Regions from separate parts of the Paenibacillus sp. IHBB 3054 genome, predicted to be linked through region 2. Evidence: predicted binding sites of a transcription regulator. Region 2 holds the regulator's gene; each other region holds the start of a gene.

Region 1 (4,287 bases), on a different contig from region 2:
AGATACTGGTCATATCGCTGACGGCAGTCAGGGCGATCATGCCTTCATGCACGGATTCGCGGATCTTGCCGTGCTCCATCACGTTGACAATATTCAGGGAAGCCAGATTACAGCTTACATCACGGCGGATGGTATCCTCCTGCCCGTAGTCAGCAATCTCAGTAGTCTCCTGGAGCTGGAAGATTTCGGTACAAAGGTTGGACATTTTGATCTGTCCGACATTTTTCAGGGCATGGGCCGCATTGGCGTTGCTCTTGTTCATGATATAAGGGTAGCCGGATTCCAACTGGATCATGGCAATTTTGGTCAGCATATCCCGTGCGCCCATGGCCTTCTTCTTCTTGACACGCGGATCGGCCAGCAGCTTATCGTACATGTCATCCAGATCCATATCGTCGAGATGCGTGCCATAGGCCTTGTACACAGTGTATGGGGCAAATACATGCAGCGGTTCATTGTCCTTCGCCAGCTTATAGAAGCGGTTCGGAATGATCAGCCCAATGGACAGGGTTTTGAGCCTTGTTTTCTCGTCGGCGTTAATCTTCTTGCTGTCGAGGAATTCCAGAACATCCCAGCCAAAAATGTTGTAGTAGGCTGCTCCGGAGCCTTTGCGTTGACCCATCTGATCAGCATAGGAGAAGCCGTCCTCCATGAGCTTGAGCACAGGCATGATGCCTTTGGCTGCATCCTCGACACCCTTGATCGTCTCCCCGCGCGAGCGCAGCTTGGACAGGTTAACAGCCACACCGCCTCCGATCTTCGACAGCTGCATGCAGGTATTGAGCACGTAGTTGATGGAATTGAGCGAGTCATCCATTTCGATAAGGAAACAGGAGACGAGCTCACCGCGCCGGCTCTTGCCGGCATTAAGGAAGGTAGGAGTCGCAGGCTGCAGACGCTGCTCCATCATCGAACGGGCAAGCACTCCGGCAGTATCGGCGTTGCCGCGTCCAAGGTGGAGGGCGACTGCCGCCACACGGTCCGGGTAGTGCTCCAGATATTGCTTGCGGTCATTGCTTTTTACAGCGTAGTCCATGTAGAATTTCGAAGCTGCCATATAGGATGGGAAGCTGAAGTTGTAGCTATGGGCAATCTGGTAGACTTGCTCAATTTCCTCTACGCTGTACTGCCCGTAAAAGTTCTCGTAGAAATCCTGTTCAATCATGTAATCGACCTTAGCTTTTGTATTTGCAAAAACCAGGCTCCGCCGCTCTACATCCCGCATAAATTCGGCTACTGCCTCAAGGTCTTTGTCCAGTTGAAAGAAGCCGCTCTCGTCCCGCTTCATTAACATGTTGTTCAGTTCAATATGCCGCAACCCGGCTCACCTCCTGTTTAATTCGTTCCACATCGCCAAATGTACCCGATAACTCAAATTTACCGATAACTGGCACGTTATACTGGTTTGCAATCAAGTCCGCGCTGTGCGCGAACAGCTTGCCCCAGTTCTTGTTGCCGCTGGCAGCGATGCCTTTCAGATTGGCATAATTATTCCCCAAGAAAGCAGACACCTTCTCTGGAATCTGTCCAAAGCCGGTGGTATATGTAATTAGCACATAGGGTTCGTCAATCGTCATATGCTCCTCAATCTGCACAGCCGGCAGCTTCAGCTTGCCGATGAAGCGTTTGACGTTTCCTGTTTTTGAATCGTACGCGACTAGCATGGTGTCAGTCCCCCTGTAAATATTGAAACTACTCTTAAAATTGTAAAGATTGAATTACTTAGTTTTAAATACTGAAAAATCATATTAACACTATATTTAGTGTGCGTTGTTTATTTTAATCACTATATGTTGGAAAGTCAATATTGACAAACCACCTTATTCGTTATAAATCCGTCTAGTAAGCGCTTTGCTAGAGTATCGGAATCCCATAACTTCAGGCGGTGCAAGCACTTTTCCGTTTCTGAAGAAACTGACACATTTGTAAGGGGGCTTCCCATTACCTTATTTCTGTCTTTATACGGTTCGTTGACTGAATATTGCTATAATCAATCAAAATATAGCAAGATCTGATGAAAGAATATCAATATTATTATATTTGTGTTTCGATTCGAAGTTGGATCAGATGACAAATACCCAAACAGAGGAGAACCCTAAGATGGTTACGTTATTACTAATGATTATTTATCTCGCATTTATGGGTCTGGGATTGCCAGATGCTTTACTAGGCAGCGCTTGGCCCATTATGCAACACGATATTGGTGCCACAACGGAAATGGCAGGTTATATATCGTTAATAGTCTCATTCTGTACGGTAATATCGAGTTTATTTGCCAGCAGATTGTTGCACAGATACGGTACGGGGAAGGTAACCTTGTTCAGTATACTCTCTACGACTATTGCTTTGCTTGGATTCTCTATTTCATCAGATTTCATATTTCTAATTCTACTTGCTATTCCTTTGGGCTTAGGAGCAGGTTCCGTGGACGCCGCATTGAGCAACTATGTAGCACTGCATTTCAAAGCCAAGCATATGAACTGGTTGCATTGTTTTTGGGGAATTGGAGCATTTACGGGTCCAATTATAATGTCGTTTTGGCTGAACCGTGATAACAACTGGCGTGCAGGATACGTTACAGTAGGCTTACTTCTGCTTACTATAGCAGTGATATTATTGGCTTCCTTGTCTTTATGGAAAATCTTTGAGAAGGAGAGAATAGAAAAGGGAGGCGACGAAAAGAAACTTGTCAGCAACAGGGAGGCTTTACGTATCCCAGGGGTGAAAATGTCCATGGTTACCATGCTCTGTTACAATGGATCGGAAACTGCTGCAGGCCTATGGATGGCATCTTTTTTTATAGGGAATAAAGAGGTTTCTCCTGGCACAGCAGCAGCTTTATCTTCCTTATTCTATATTGGAATCATCATTGGACGAATCATATCAGGATTTCTGTCGACCAACGTATCCAGTAAAAACCTGATAAGATATGGTGGGATCGTGGGCTGTTTTGGACTTTTGATTCTTGTTATGCCAGTCCATTATTGGATTTCTGCAGGTGCTCTATTTATTGTGGGGTTGGGCGGAGCACCAATCTATCCAAGCATTGTTCATTCAACACCGGAACGTTTTGGCAAAATAGCTTCCCCAAGTGTCATTGGTCTTGCAATGGCAAGTGCTTATACGGGTTCAACGCTAATACCATCATTGATGGGGATATTTGCAAGTCAATTGGGAATGATTATGGTTCCTGTAATACTGCTCATTCTTTTTAGCATCATGCTGGTGTCTTCTGAAATGGTTAACATAGTTTACAAGCGTAAGATTCGATAGGACAAGAGCATTTATATTTCAGTCTCCCTTAGTAATCTCAATGAACTTACTGGCCGCGGTCGTCAGCGGCATGTTGCGCATAGTCATCATGCCCACCCGGGCAGGGGGAAGCTGAACATCCAGTTGAATCTCGAAGAGAGAACCTTCCTCCAGCTCCTTGGACACGAATTCCCGGGTCACGAACGAGATGCCGAGTCCTTTGCGGGCAAACTCGATCAGCAGGCCAACGCTGCCAACCTCGAATTCAGGCTTCAGCTCATATCCGTAGCCTTGGAACAAGTCCGTAATCGCCATACGTGCGCGGCTGCTGCGGGAGAAGAGGATAATGGGATACTGAAGCAGCTCCTCAATAGAGAGCACCTTCTGGTTCAGCTCGGCATAGTGGCTGCCTGCGATGAAGCAGTCCTGCAGCTGAAGTCCCTGCCGCACCTCAAGCTGGGGATCGGTGATCGGCATGCGCACTACGCCCAGATCGACGAGGCCTTCTTTTAAATATGAAATGACCTCCGGCGTCGTTCCGTGGATCAGATGAAGCCGGATGCCAGGGTAGCGCTGGTGAAAGATTTCGATAAAAGGCAGCAGATAATGCTTGAACAGTGAATCACTGCCGCCAATCCGCAGTTCGCCGTTGTCAAGGTTTTTGAGCTCGGCCATTTTCTTCTCGGCTTGGGTGATAAGGATATGGGATTGTTCAATATAGGAGTACAAAGTGGCTCCCTCAGGTGTCAGCATGACGCCCTTGGAATTCCGGGTGAAGAGGGTAAGGCCGAAGCTGTCTTCCAGTTGCTTAATCGCATGACTGACGCTTGGCTGTGTAATGTACAGGGATTTGGCGGCTTGGGTCAGGCTTCCTGTCTTGGCTGCCCAGTAAAAAACCTTGTATAGCTCGAAATTGTTCATAGACATGGTCTATAGCTCCTGTGAAATATATTAATTACTTGTATGGTTCGTATTTGTATTATAGTGTAACCAGGAAAGATAAACCAGAGCAGAAGGAGAATGGAGATGGAGGCA
Region 2 (4,287 bases):
CCGCAATAATCTGAAGACAAGACAAAGACCGCCTTATGGATTACATGCTTTCCATCATAAGGCGGTCTGTAGGTTCCCAGAACCCGTTGCAGTATCTTCTAAATATCTAAAATTCGTTGCAACCACTAGAAATGGGGAAAAACGAAGGCGCTACAATTGCGTTTGACAGTCTCGTTCATGTCAGCGATTGGAACACCGGTCCCGTTCACGGAGTGTCCACACCAAGCGCTCACGTCTACCTGTTCAAAAAACGAGGGCATTCCAACCAGCCATTCATGGCTTTAGGAACTCCCCCCATTACTTTTAATAATCGGTGCTAATTGTTATATCATGGTAGGTCGAAAATAATTTTTGCATACCCGTTAACTTTTCCATTGCCCGCTGATAGGCATCACTCCCTAAAAGAATTCGCAAAGGAACATCACCACGATTCACCAGATCATATATTACCTTGGCAGCTTTGTTAGGGTCTCCCGGCTGATGTCCAGATAATTCTCTAAGGTTTTTGATATTTTCACCTGCCGTTGCTTGATATGCTTCTATAATATTTACATTTTCAGTTGCAGATCTGCTTGCAAAATCCGTGTTAAAATCCCCTGGTTCTACCAAGGAAATATTAATTCCTAGAGGCTTAACTTCTTGACTTAAACTTTCGGAAAAGCCTTCTAAAGCGAACTTAGTGGCATGATAGTATCCGAAACCTGCAAATGCACGTAAACCGCCTAGAGAAGATATATTTAAAATAGTTCCGCTCTTTTGCTCTCTCATAATTGGTAGCACATGATCTATCATGTGCTTGACTCCCCAGAAATTCACAGCAAACATATTTTCAATTTGCTGATCATCAGCATTTTCAACAGGTGAGAAGTAGGCAAAACCTGCGTTATTAACAAGAACATCAATTCCGCCAAACTTTTGTTTGGTTGCTTCAACAACACTTTTAATGTGCTGACTGTTTGTGACGTCTAACGGTAAAACCAAAAGATTGTCATTCTCCTGAGCGCCAGGCAGGTAATGTTCTATGTCTAGCGGATTACGCGATGTTGCTACTACTTTGCACTTTTTAGCTATTAGCTCTAAAACTATGGCTTTCCCTAGTCCAGTCGAAGCTCCCGTAACAAACCATACCTTATTTTCCACCAATCATTTTCCTTTCTCTATCAAGCATTTATAAGTTATGATAAATATACAACCTGAGAGTTACTCTCAGTCAAGAGAAAGGAGCATATCATGTACACCATTAATGAGGTAGCAAATTTTACAGGGTTATCTCCCCATACTGTAAGGTTCTATGCTAAAAAAGAGCTATTTCCAAATATCACAAGAAATCATCAGAATGTACGTCTTTTTTCCTCAAAGGACGTGGAATATGTTGAAATCGTCAAAGCACTGCGCATGACTGGTATGTCAATTGAGAATATCAAACGATACATCGATTTATGCGAACAGGGATCAGATACCGTGGAAGAACGCTATAACATCATAAGAGATCAACAATTATTGGCAGAAGATTACCTTCAAGAAGTCACACAACAAATTATGTTGCTACGAAAAAAAGTTAATTATTATCAACAAGCTATTAATGAGGGTGAAGAAAATATAATTTGGAATCCTCACATATGAAAGTTGAAAGACACAAGTGGTATGAAAAATGGATTGTCCCAACTGTTCATTAAACAAACGTTTTGTGAAATAATGAACGTTCTATTCTAAGAAGAAATGGACCAGTAGTTTTAAACAGATCTGTGTTCCCCACTTCTGCTTCATCCTCCCGCTTCCGGAAACAGCAAAAAAACGGCATTTCTGCCGTTCTTTAGGATGGACTCTCAGGGGCTCGAACCCTGGACAAATAGATTAAGAGTCTACTGCTCTACCAACTGAGCTAAGAGTCCATATGAAATTTGGTGGAGCCAAGGGGGATCGAACCCCTGACCTCATCGCTGCCAGCGATGCGCTCTCCCAGCTGAGCTATGGCCCCATGTGGCTGATTTAGAACTACAACTATGTATTCTAAAATCCGGACTGAGCTGTTAGCTCCCATCGCTTCGTCATGTTTAAGTTCCGTAGGCGACTTCTATATAATATAAAAAATCGCCTTCGGTGTCAACACTTTTTCAAAAAAAGTTTTTCGGGGTGCGCAAATTGCTTCTACAACCCCTCAAACTCCTCGGTGTTTTTAGAGAGCAGTCCCTTCAGTTCCTTCATAAACATGTTGATATCCTTGAACTGGCGGTACACGGAGGCGAAGCGGACGTAAGCGACCTCATCGACAGGGTAAAGCTGCTCCATGACCAGCTCGCCGATCTGACGGCTCTCCACTTCGGCTAAGGCGATGCCGCGCAGCGACTTCTCCACCTCGGAGACAATAGACTCCAGGCGCTCTACGGAGACGGGACGTTTCTCGCAGGCACGGATAAGACCGCGCAGGATTTTGTCGCGGCTGAATTCTTCGCGGCTGCCGTCTTTTTTGATCACGATCAGCGGAGTTTCTTCAATCATCTCAAAGGTGGTAAACCGCTTGCTGCAGCGCTCACATTCCCGCCTGCGCCGGATGGACTTATTCTCGTTGGCCGGACGCGAGTCAAGCACTTTCGTATTCGTGTGATCGCAGTAAGGGCATTTCATAAGCCTTAAGTCACTTCCTTTTGCATTAATGGTCGCTTTCCGGTCCGGCAATACGCCGGCTACCAGTAAGCTGATTTTATTTCCAGAAAACACCGTTTATTTGATGTTATGAATATGCCATGTCCGGCACATAATACAGTTACCAACCGATAGGAGGTGAACAGCAATGAGCCAAAACAACAGCTCCAATAACCTGGTAGCTCCAAATTCACGCGGTGCCTTGGAACAACTGAAATATGAAGTTGCCCAAGAACTAGGTATCACGCTCTCCCCAGATGGATACCAAGGCAATAAAACTTCTTACGAAAACGGTTCGATCGGTGGTTACATCACTAAACGTCTTGTAACCCTGGCTGAGCAATCACTGGCAGGTCAATACAAATAACCTGTCCCCATAAGCTTGCCTAAAGAAGTATTAAACGGCCCACAAGGCTGTTTAATGCTTCTTTTTTCGTACAAATACAGTATTCTCCCTTAGAACTCGCTGTAAATCTCCGTGTACTGGTCGTAGTAATAAATGACTCGCTGCACATAATGCCGGGTCTCGCCAAACGGGATATCCTTCACGGAAGCCGCTGTACCGTCCCAATTGCCCTTTTCCAGCCAGCTCTTCACTTTCCCGGGGCCTGCGTTATAGGCTGCGATCACAGCGGTACGGTTGCCATCAAACTGGCGGGAAAGCGATGACAAATACCAGGTTCCAAGCTCAATGTTGGCCGATGGCTCCCTCTTCAATTGTTGCAGCGAGACATCCGGAAGCTTGGCCTTTTCAAGCGCCCACTTCGCCGTATCCGGCATCAGCTGCATGAGTCCCAGTGCGCCTTTTTTGGACTCCCGGCCGGTCTTATAGTTCGTTTCCACCCGGATGATGGCCGCCACAAGGAACGGGTCCATATCGTAGGTGATGCTGTGCTCACGAATTTCTGCTTTATAATAAATCGGATAAAACCAGGACATCCAGTTGGTACTCAAGAACAGGATTGCAGTGAATCCAACGAATAACAGGAGCAGCACTCTTTTTTTACGCAGCCACTTCATCATAGGCCCAGCCTGTCCCACAATACGGCAACCTGCTGCTCAGTTTGGGCAAGAGTACCGCTGTTGTCGATGATATAGTCCGCTCTGCTGCGCTTCAGTTCAATATCCAGCTGGGCATCCAGTCTTCCTTGGGCCTGCTCCATAGACAGCTTGTTGCGCTCCATCAGCCGGTCCAACTGGACCTCCCGGGGAACATAGACGACCACAATTTGCCCAAAAAGATTGTCCAGCTCCGATTCATACAGCAGAGGGATATCTACAATAGTCAACCGCTGCGGGTCTTCTTGTTCCATTGTGTTCATACGGTTTTTGATTTCCTGGCGAATCGCCGGATGCGTCAACTGATTCAGCACCTGCCGGGCTTCCGGATCATGAAAAACGATCTCCCCAAGCTTGGTTCGGTTCAGTGTTCCATCCGGCAGCAAGATTCCTTCTCCAAAATGCAGCACAGCTGCAGCCAGCACCGGATGTCCCGGGAGCATGACTTCTCTGGCGATGGCATCAGCGTCCACGAGTCTTGCTCCCTTTTCCACAAACAGTGCGGACACGGTGCTTTTTCCGGAAGCAATGCCTCCGGTTAAGCCCATAATCATGTACTCACCTCATAATAGCTTCATTATTCCC
Region 3 (4,287 bases), on a different contig from region 2:
GTGGCGCGGTATTCAGTGAAGACGATAACCTTTTCATTCATTTCACGGATTAGCTCCATCGTTTTCTCCGCTTTGGTATTCGTCTTGACGGTGCGGATGCTCTGCAGCAGCTCCATCATCCGCTCCCGCTTCGGAGAATCGGCTGGCAGCTTTTTGATCAGGTTCACCAGGGTGATGAATACAGCATCACGGCTGCTGCATACCTCACGCTGAAGCGTAACCAGAGAGAGCATACTGCTGAGATTGCCGCCTGCTTCCTGATATTGGTCTTTGACAAAGGCGGTAACGCCGTCATATAATACCTTCTCTTCCGGTGAGAGCGTGAGCGGAATATTGCGGACCTTGCGCTTGGTGAAGTTCACCGGGCCCTCGCCGCGGCGGTTGCGGATCATGACTTTGGACAGCTCGCCCCTCAGCTGGACTTCATTCTTCGGCTGGCGTTTGTCCACGACGAAATTAGCGGCAAAATCCCCCTGATTGCCAAGCTGCCCCGGCTTCAGCAGGGTGATCAGGTTGAACAGCTCGCCGAGGTCATTCTGTACAGGAGTGGCGGTGAGCAGCAGGCAGTACTTTTTGCGCAGCTGCTGAACGAACTGGTAGTTGGTGGACTTCTTGTTCTTCAGCTTATGGGCCTCGTCGATAATCAGCATGTCGTATTCGCTGCCGAGTAGCAGTTCTTTATGCGGATCACGTTTGGCGGTGTCCATGGAGGCGACCACAATGTCATTTCCCCAGGAATAGGACTTCTTCTGTGCTACGGCAGTAATGCCGAATTTGGCGTTCAGCTCGCGTACCCACTGCAGGACGAGCGAGGCGGGAACCAGAATCAGTACTTTGCTTACCAGTCCGCGTACCAAATATTCCTTAAGCACGAGACCGGCTTCGATCGTTTTGCCGAGTCCGACTTCGTCGGCGAGAATCGCCCGGCCCGACATTTCAAAGAGTACCTTATGAGCGGTATCAAGCTGGTGGGGAAGCGGAGACAGTCCTGACAAATGCTTCAGGCATTGCAGCTCGTCGAAGCTGGTGACAAGGCCCGATTCTTCACCCTGCACAGCAAGCCGGGATAACCTCAGGTCTCCCCAAGGCCCGCCTTTCTCCAGTCTCGACTCCAGATCATGCAGCCAGTTTCGCTCAAAGGATAGGGGAACAGGCAGCAGCGGTACGGGTGTATTGACCTCTTGCGTCAGGGAATTGCGGGATAATTGCGTCATGTTGCAGCCTCCTCCGGCGCTGTATCATATCGAACTAGCGTAGAAGTAGTATGCGCGTAAAAGAGAGAATTCATAACCTGATATGGATTGCGAAAGAGTTGTGCATATTAAAGATTCACTCACCCGCAGATGAAACTTTTAGTTTCTGATTTTATAAAAAAACGAGCAAGAGTGAGAAAAGGCGTCATGAATGCCGATTTTTCGCCACGGGGCTTCTTATATCGAAAAAGACCTCCGATACAATATGTGGTATAGTTTAAAAGCTGACGCACACAATATATTGTTACAAATGCTTGAAATATTGATTTATCAGAGCATTTGACGGTTATTTGTTATTGACAAGAGGAACTTCCTTTGCACAAGCAGGGCAGCTGGAAGTTTTTGTTGTGGGTCACAAAACGTAAGCCCACATCATGGAACGGAAGATTTACATATCATACATCCGGGAGGTTTTTCTATTGAGTACAGTGAAACGCAAGCAGCGCCTTGAGGGCCTTAGCGAGAAAATATTTTTGGACCGGTATGCGTGGAAGGATGCGGACAGCAATAATGCCAAAGTAGGCGATGTTGTTCTCGTCCTGACCAAAGACGATCCCAAATTCCCTACCAAGGAAGTTGGCGAAATTGTGGAGCGCAGCGGACGGATTGTTACCGTGAAGACACGCAGTGGTGAACTGGTGAAATCGGATGTAGAAAAGCTTACGCTTAATATAGAGAAAACTCCGGAGGAAATGTGGGACCGGCTCGCAGCCGCCATGGCTTCGGTAGAGAAAACGCCTGAGCTTCAGGAAGAATGGACAGGCAAGTTCCGCTCCATTCTCGATGACTGGAAGCTTGTACCGGGCGGCCGGATCGCCGCAGGTGCCGGTGCCAGTGAAGAGCTGACGCTGTTCAACTGTTATGTAGTACCTTCGCCTAAAGACAGCCGTGGCGGAATTATGCAGACACTGTCGGAAATGACCGAGATTATGGCCCGTGGCGGCGGCGTGGGGATTAACCTTTCTTCGCTGCGTCCCCGCCGTGCCATCGTTAGAGGTGTGAACGGATCATCCAGCGGTTCTGTCTCCTGGGGCGGGCTGTTCAGCTATACGACCGGACTGATTGAGCAGGGCGGCAGCCGCCGTGGTGCGCTGATGCTGATGATCAATGACTGGCACCCGGATGTGGTTGATTTCATTACTGTAAAGCAAACTATGGGTCAAGTGACCAATGCCAACCTTTCAGTATGCGTCAGCAACGCTTTTATGAAAGCTGTTAAAGAGGATCTCGACTGGGAGCTCGTATTCCCGGATACGACTGACCCTGATTATGATACGATTTGGGACGGAGACCTTGATAAATGGAAAGCGGACGGCCGCCGGGTCATTCCTTACCGTACAGTTAAAGCACGCGATGTGTGGCATACGATTATTGAATCAGCCTGGAAATCGGCAGAGCCGGGCGTCGTATTCATGGAATACTACAACCAAATGTCCAACAGCTGGTATTTTAATCCGATTATCTGCACCAATCCGTGCGGTGAGCAAGGACTTCCGGGCTGGGGCGTCTGCAACCTGTCCGCCGTCAACCTTTCGAAGTTCTACGATGCGGAGAATCATGATGTGGACTGGGCCGATCTGGCGACGACTACCCGTTATTCTGTTCGTTTCCTGGACAATGTCATTGACAAGACGCCGTATCATTTCCCGGAAAATGAAGCCAACCAGAAGTTGGAACGCCGCGTAGGCCTCGGAACTATGGGTCTGGCTGAGCTGATGATCAAACTGAACATCCGCTACGGCAGTCCGGAATCGCTGGAGTTTCTGGACAAGCTATACGGCTTTATGGCCCGCGAAGCGTACCTGGCCTCAGCGGAAATTGCCGGCGAGAAGGGTTCGTTCCAGGCGTTCGATACCGACAAATATCTGCAGAGCGGATTTATGAAAAACATCACCGAAGTTTATCCGGAGGTGGGTGAATCCATCCGCAAGCACGGCATGCGCAACGTTACCGTTATTACCCAGGCGCCTACAGGCAGCACCGGTACAATGGTAGGAACTTCGACTGGTATTGAGCCTTATTTTGCCTTCAAATATTTCCGTCAAAGCCGTCTCGGCTACGACGAGCAGTTCGTGCCGATTGCACAGGAATGGCTGGAAGCCCATCCGGGTGAAGAGCTGCCTGATTATTTCGTAACTTCGATGGATTTGTCGGCTAAAGATCACATCCGTGCTCAGGCTGCCATTCAGCGCTGGGTGGACAGCTCGATCTCCAAGACCGCCAACTGCCCGTCAGACTTCACCGTTGAAGAAACTGCCGAGCTGTACGAAATGGCCTTCGATCTGGGCTGCAAAGGTGTAACTATCTACCGCGACGGCAGCCGCGATGTGCAAGTGCTGGAAACCACGAAGAAGGAAGACAAGAAAGAGGCTCCGGCAGCGGAAACGGCTGCACCGGAGGCAGTAGAAGCTGCACCGGCCAGCGCGGTTGTGGCAGCAAGCCCTGCGCCACAGGCCAATGCCAATGTTGTCGACAAGCAGTACAAGAAACGCCCGCAGGTGCTGCGCGGCGCAACCTATAAGATCAACACGCCATTCGGCATGGCGTATATCACTATCAACGACCTGGATGGCATTCCGGCAGAAATCTTCCTGAATGTCGGCAAAGCAGGCTCCGACGTCTTCGCCATGGCGGAAGCGTTGGGCCGTGTCTGCTCGCTGTTCCTCCGTTACGGCGACCACGGCGAGAAGGTAGAGCTGCTGATTAAGCATCTCAAGGGCATCGGCGGCTCCGGCGCCATCGGCTTCGGCGCGAACCGCGTCGAGTCCATCGCCGACGCGGTAGCGAAGGCACTGGAAACGCATGTGCTGAACAACGCACATGACGACCATGTGCCCGCTCCGATCGCGGCAACGCTGGAGCTGGAGGATTTCAACGAAGTGCTGAACGCCGAGCTGAAATCGAGCGTACCATCTGCGGCAGTAGCGGACGACGGCCACGGCGGCCATGCCGCACACAGCCATGGGGCGGTCTCCCGCGACCTCTGCCCATCCTGCGGCAGCGCCTCGCTGGTTAACATTGAAGGATGTAAGAC

Evidence for each region. The regulator NrdR, encoded in region 2, represses ribonucleotide reductase genes. The targets are predictions, from matches to a motif close to AACACNATATATNGTGTT.
Region 1: nrdI (class Ib ribonucleoside-diphosphate reductase assembly flavoprotein NrdI) is a predicted target of NrdR. The motif match lies at 1,751-1,768, and genes of this name have one in related genera.
Region 3: ACQ76X_RS10755 (adenosylcobalamin-dependent ribonucleoside-diphosphate reductase) is a predicted target of NrdR. The motif match lies at 1,484-1,501, and genes of this name have one in related genera.

The regions. Positions count from the first base shown of each region.
Region 1 covers NZ_JBOFBG010000024.1:65,453-69,739, reverse strand. The annotation lists gene nrdE (class 1b ribonucleoside-diphosphate reductase subunit alpha) at 1-1,318, opposite strand, end outside; gene nrdI (class Ib ribonucleoside-diphosphate reductase assembly flavoprotein NrdI) at 1,305-1,664, opposite strand; gene ACQ76X_RS22965 (MFS transporter) at 2,101-3,273, shown strand; gene ACQ76X_RS22960 (LysR family transcriptional regulator) at 3,292-4,179, opposite strand; gene zwf (glucose-6-phosphate dehydrogenase) at 4,279-4,287, shown strand, end outside.
Region 2 covers NZ_JBOFBG010000023.1:49,773-54,059, reverse strand. The annotation lists gene ACQ76X_RS22450 (oxidoreductase) at 304-1,140, opposite strand; gene ACQ76X_RS22445 (MerR family transcriptional regulator) at 1,231-1,623, shown strand; tRNA gene ACQ76X_RS22440 (tRNA-Lys) at 1,820-1,892, opposite strand; tRNA gene ACQ76X_RS22435 (tRNA-Ala) at 1,903-1,978, opposite strand; gene nrdR (transcriptional regulator NrdR) at 2,149-2,625, opposite strand; gene ACQ76X_RS22425 (alpha/beta-type small acid-soluble spore protein) at 2,792-3,010, shown strand; gene ACQ76X_RS22420 (lytic transglycosylase domain-containing protein) at 3,100-3,663, opposite strand; gene coaE (dephospho-CoA kinase) at 3,663-4,256, opposite strand; gene ACQ76X_RS22410 (manganese efflux pump) at 4,266-4,287, opposite strand, start outside.
Region 3 covers NZ_JBOFBG010000007.1:71,630-75,916, forward strand. The annotation lists gene ACQ76X_RS10750 (DEAD/DEAH box helicase) at 1-1,214, opposite strand, end outside; gene ACQ76X_RS10755 (adenosylcobalamin-dependent ribonucleoside-diphosphate reductase) at 1,628-4,287, shown strand, end outside.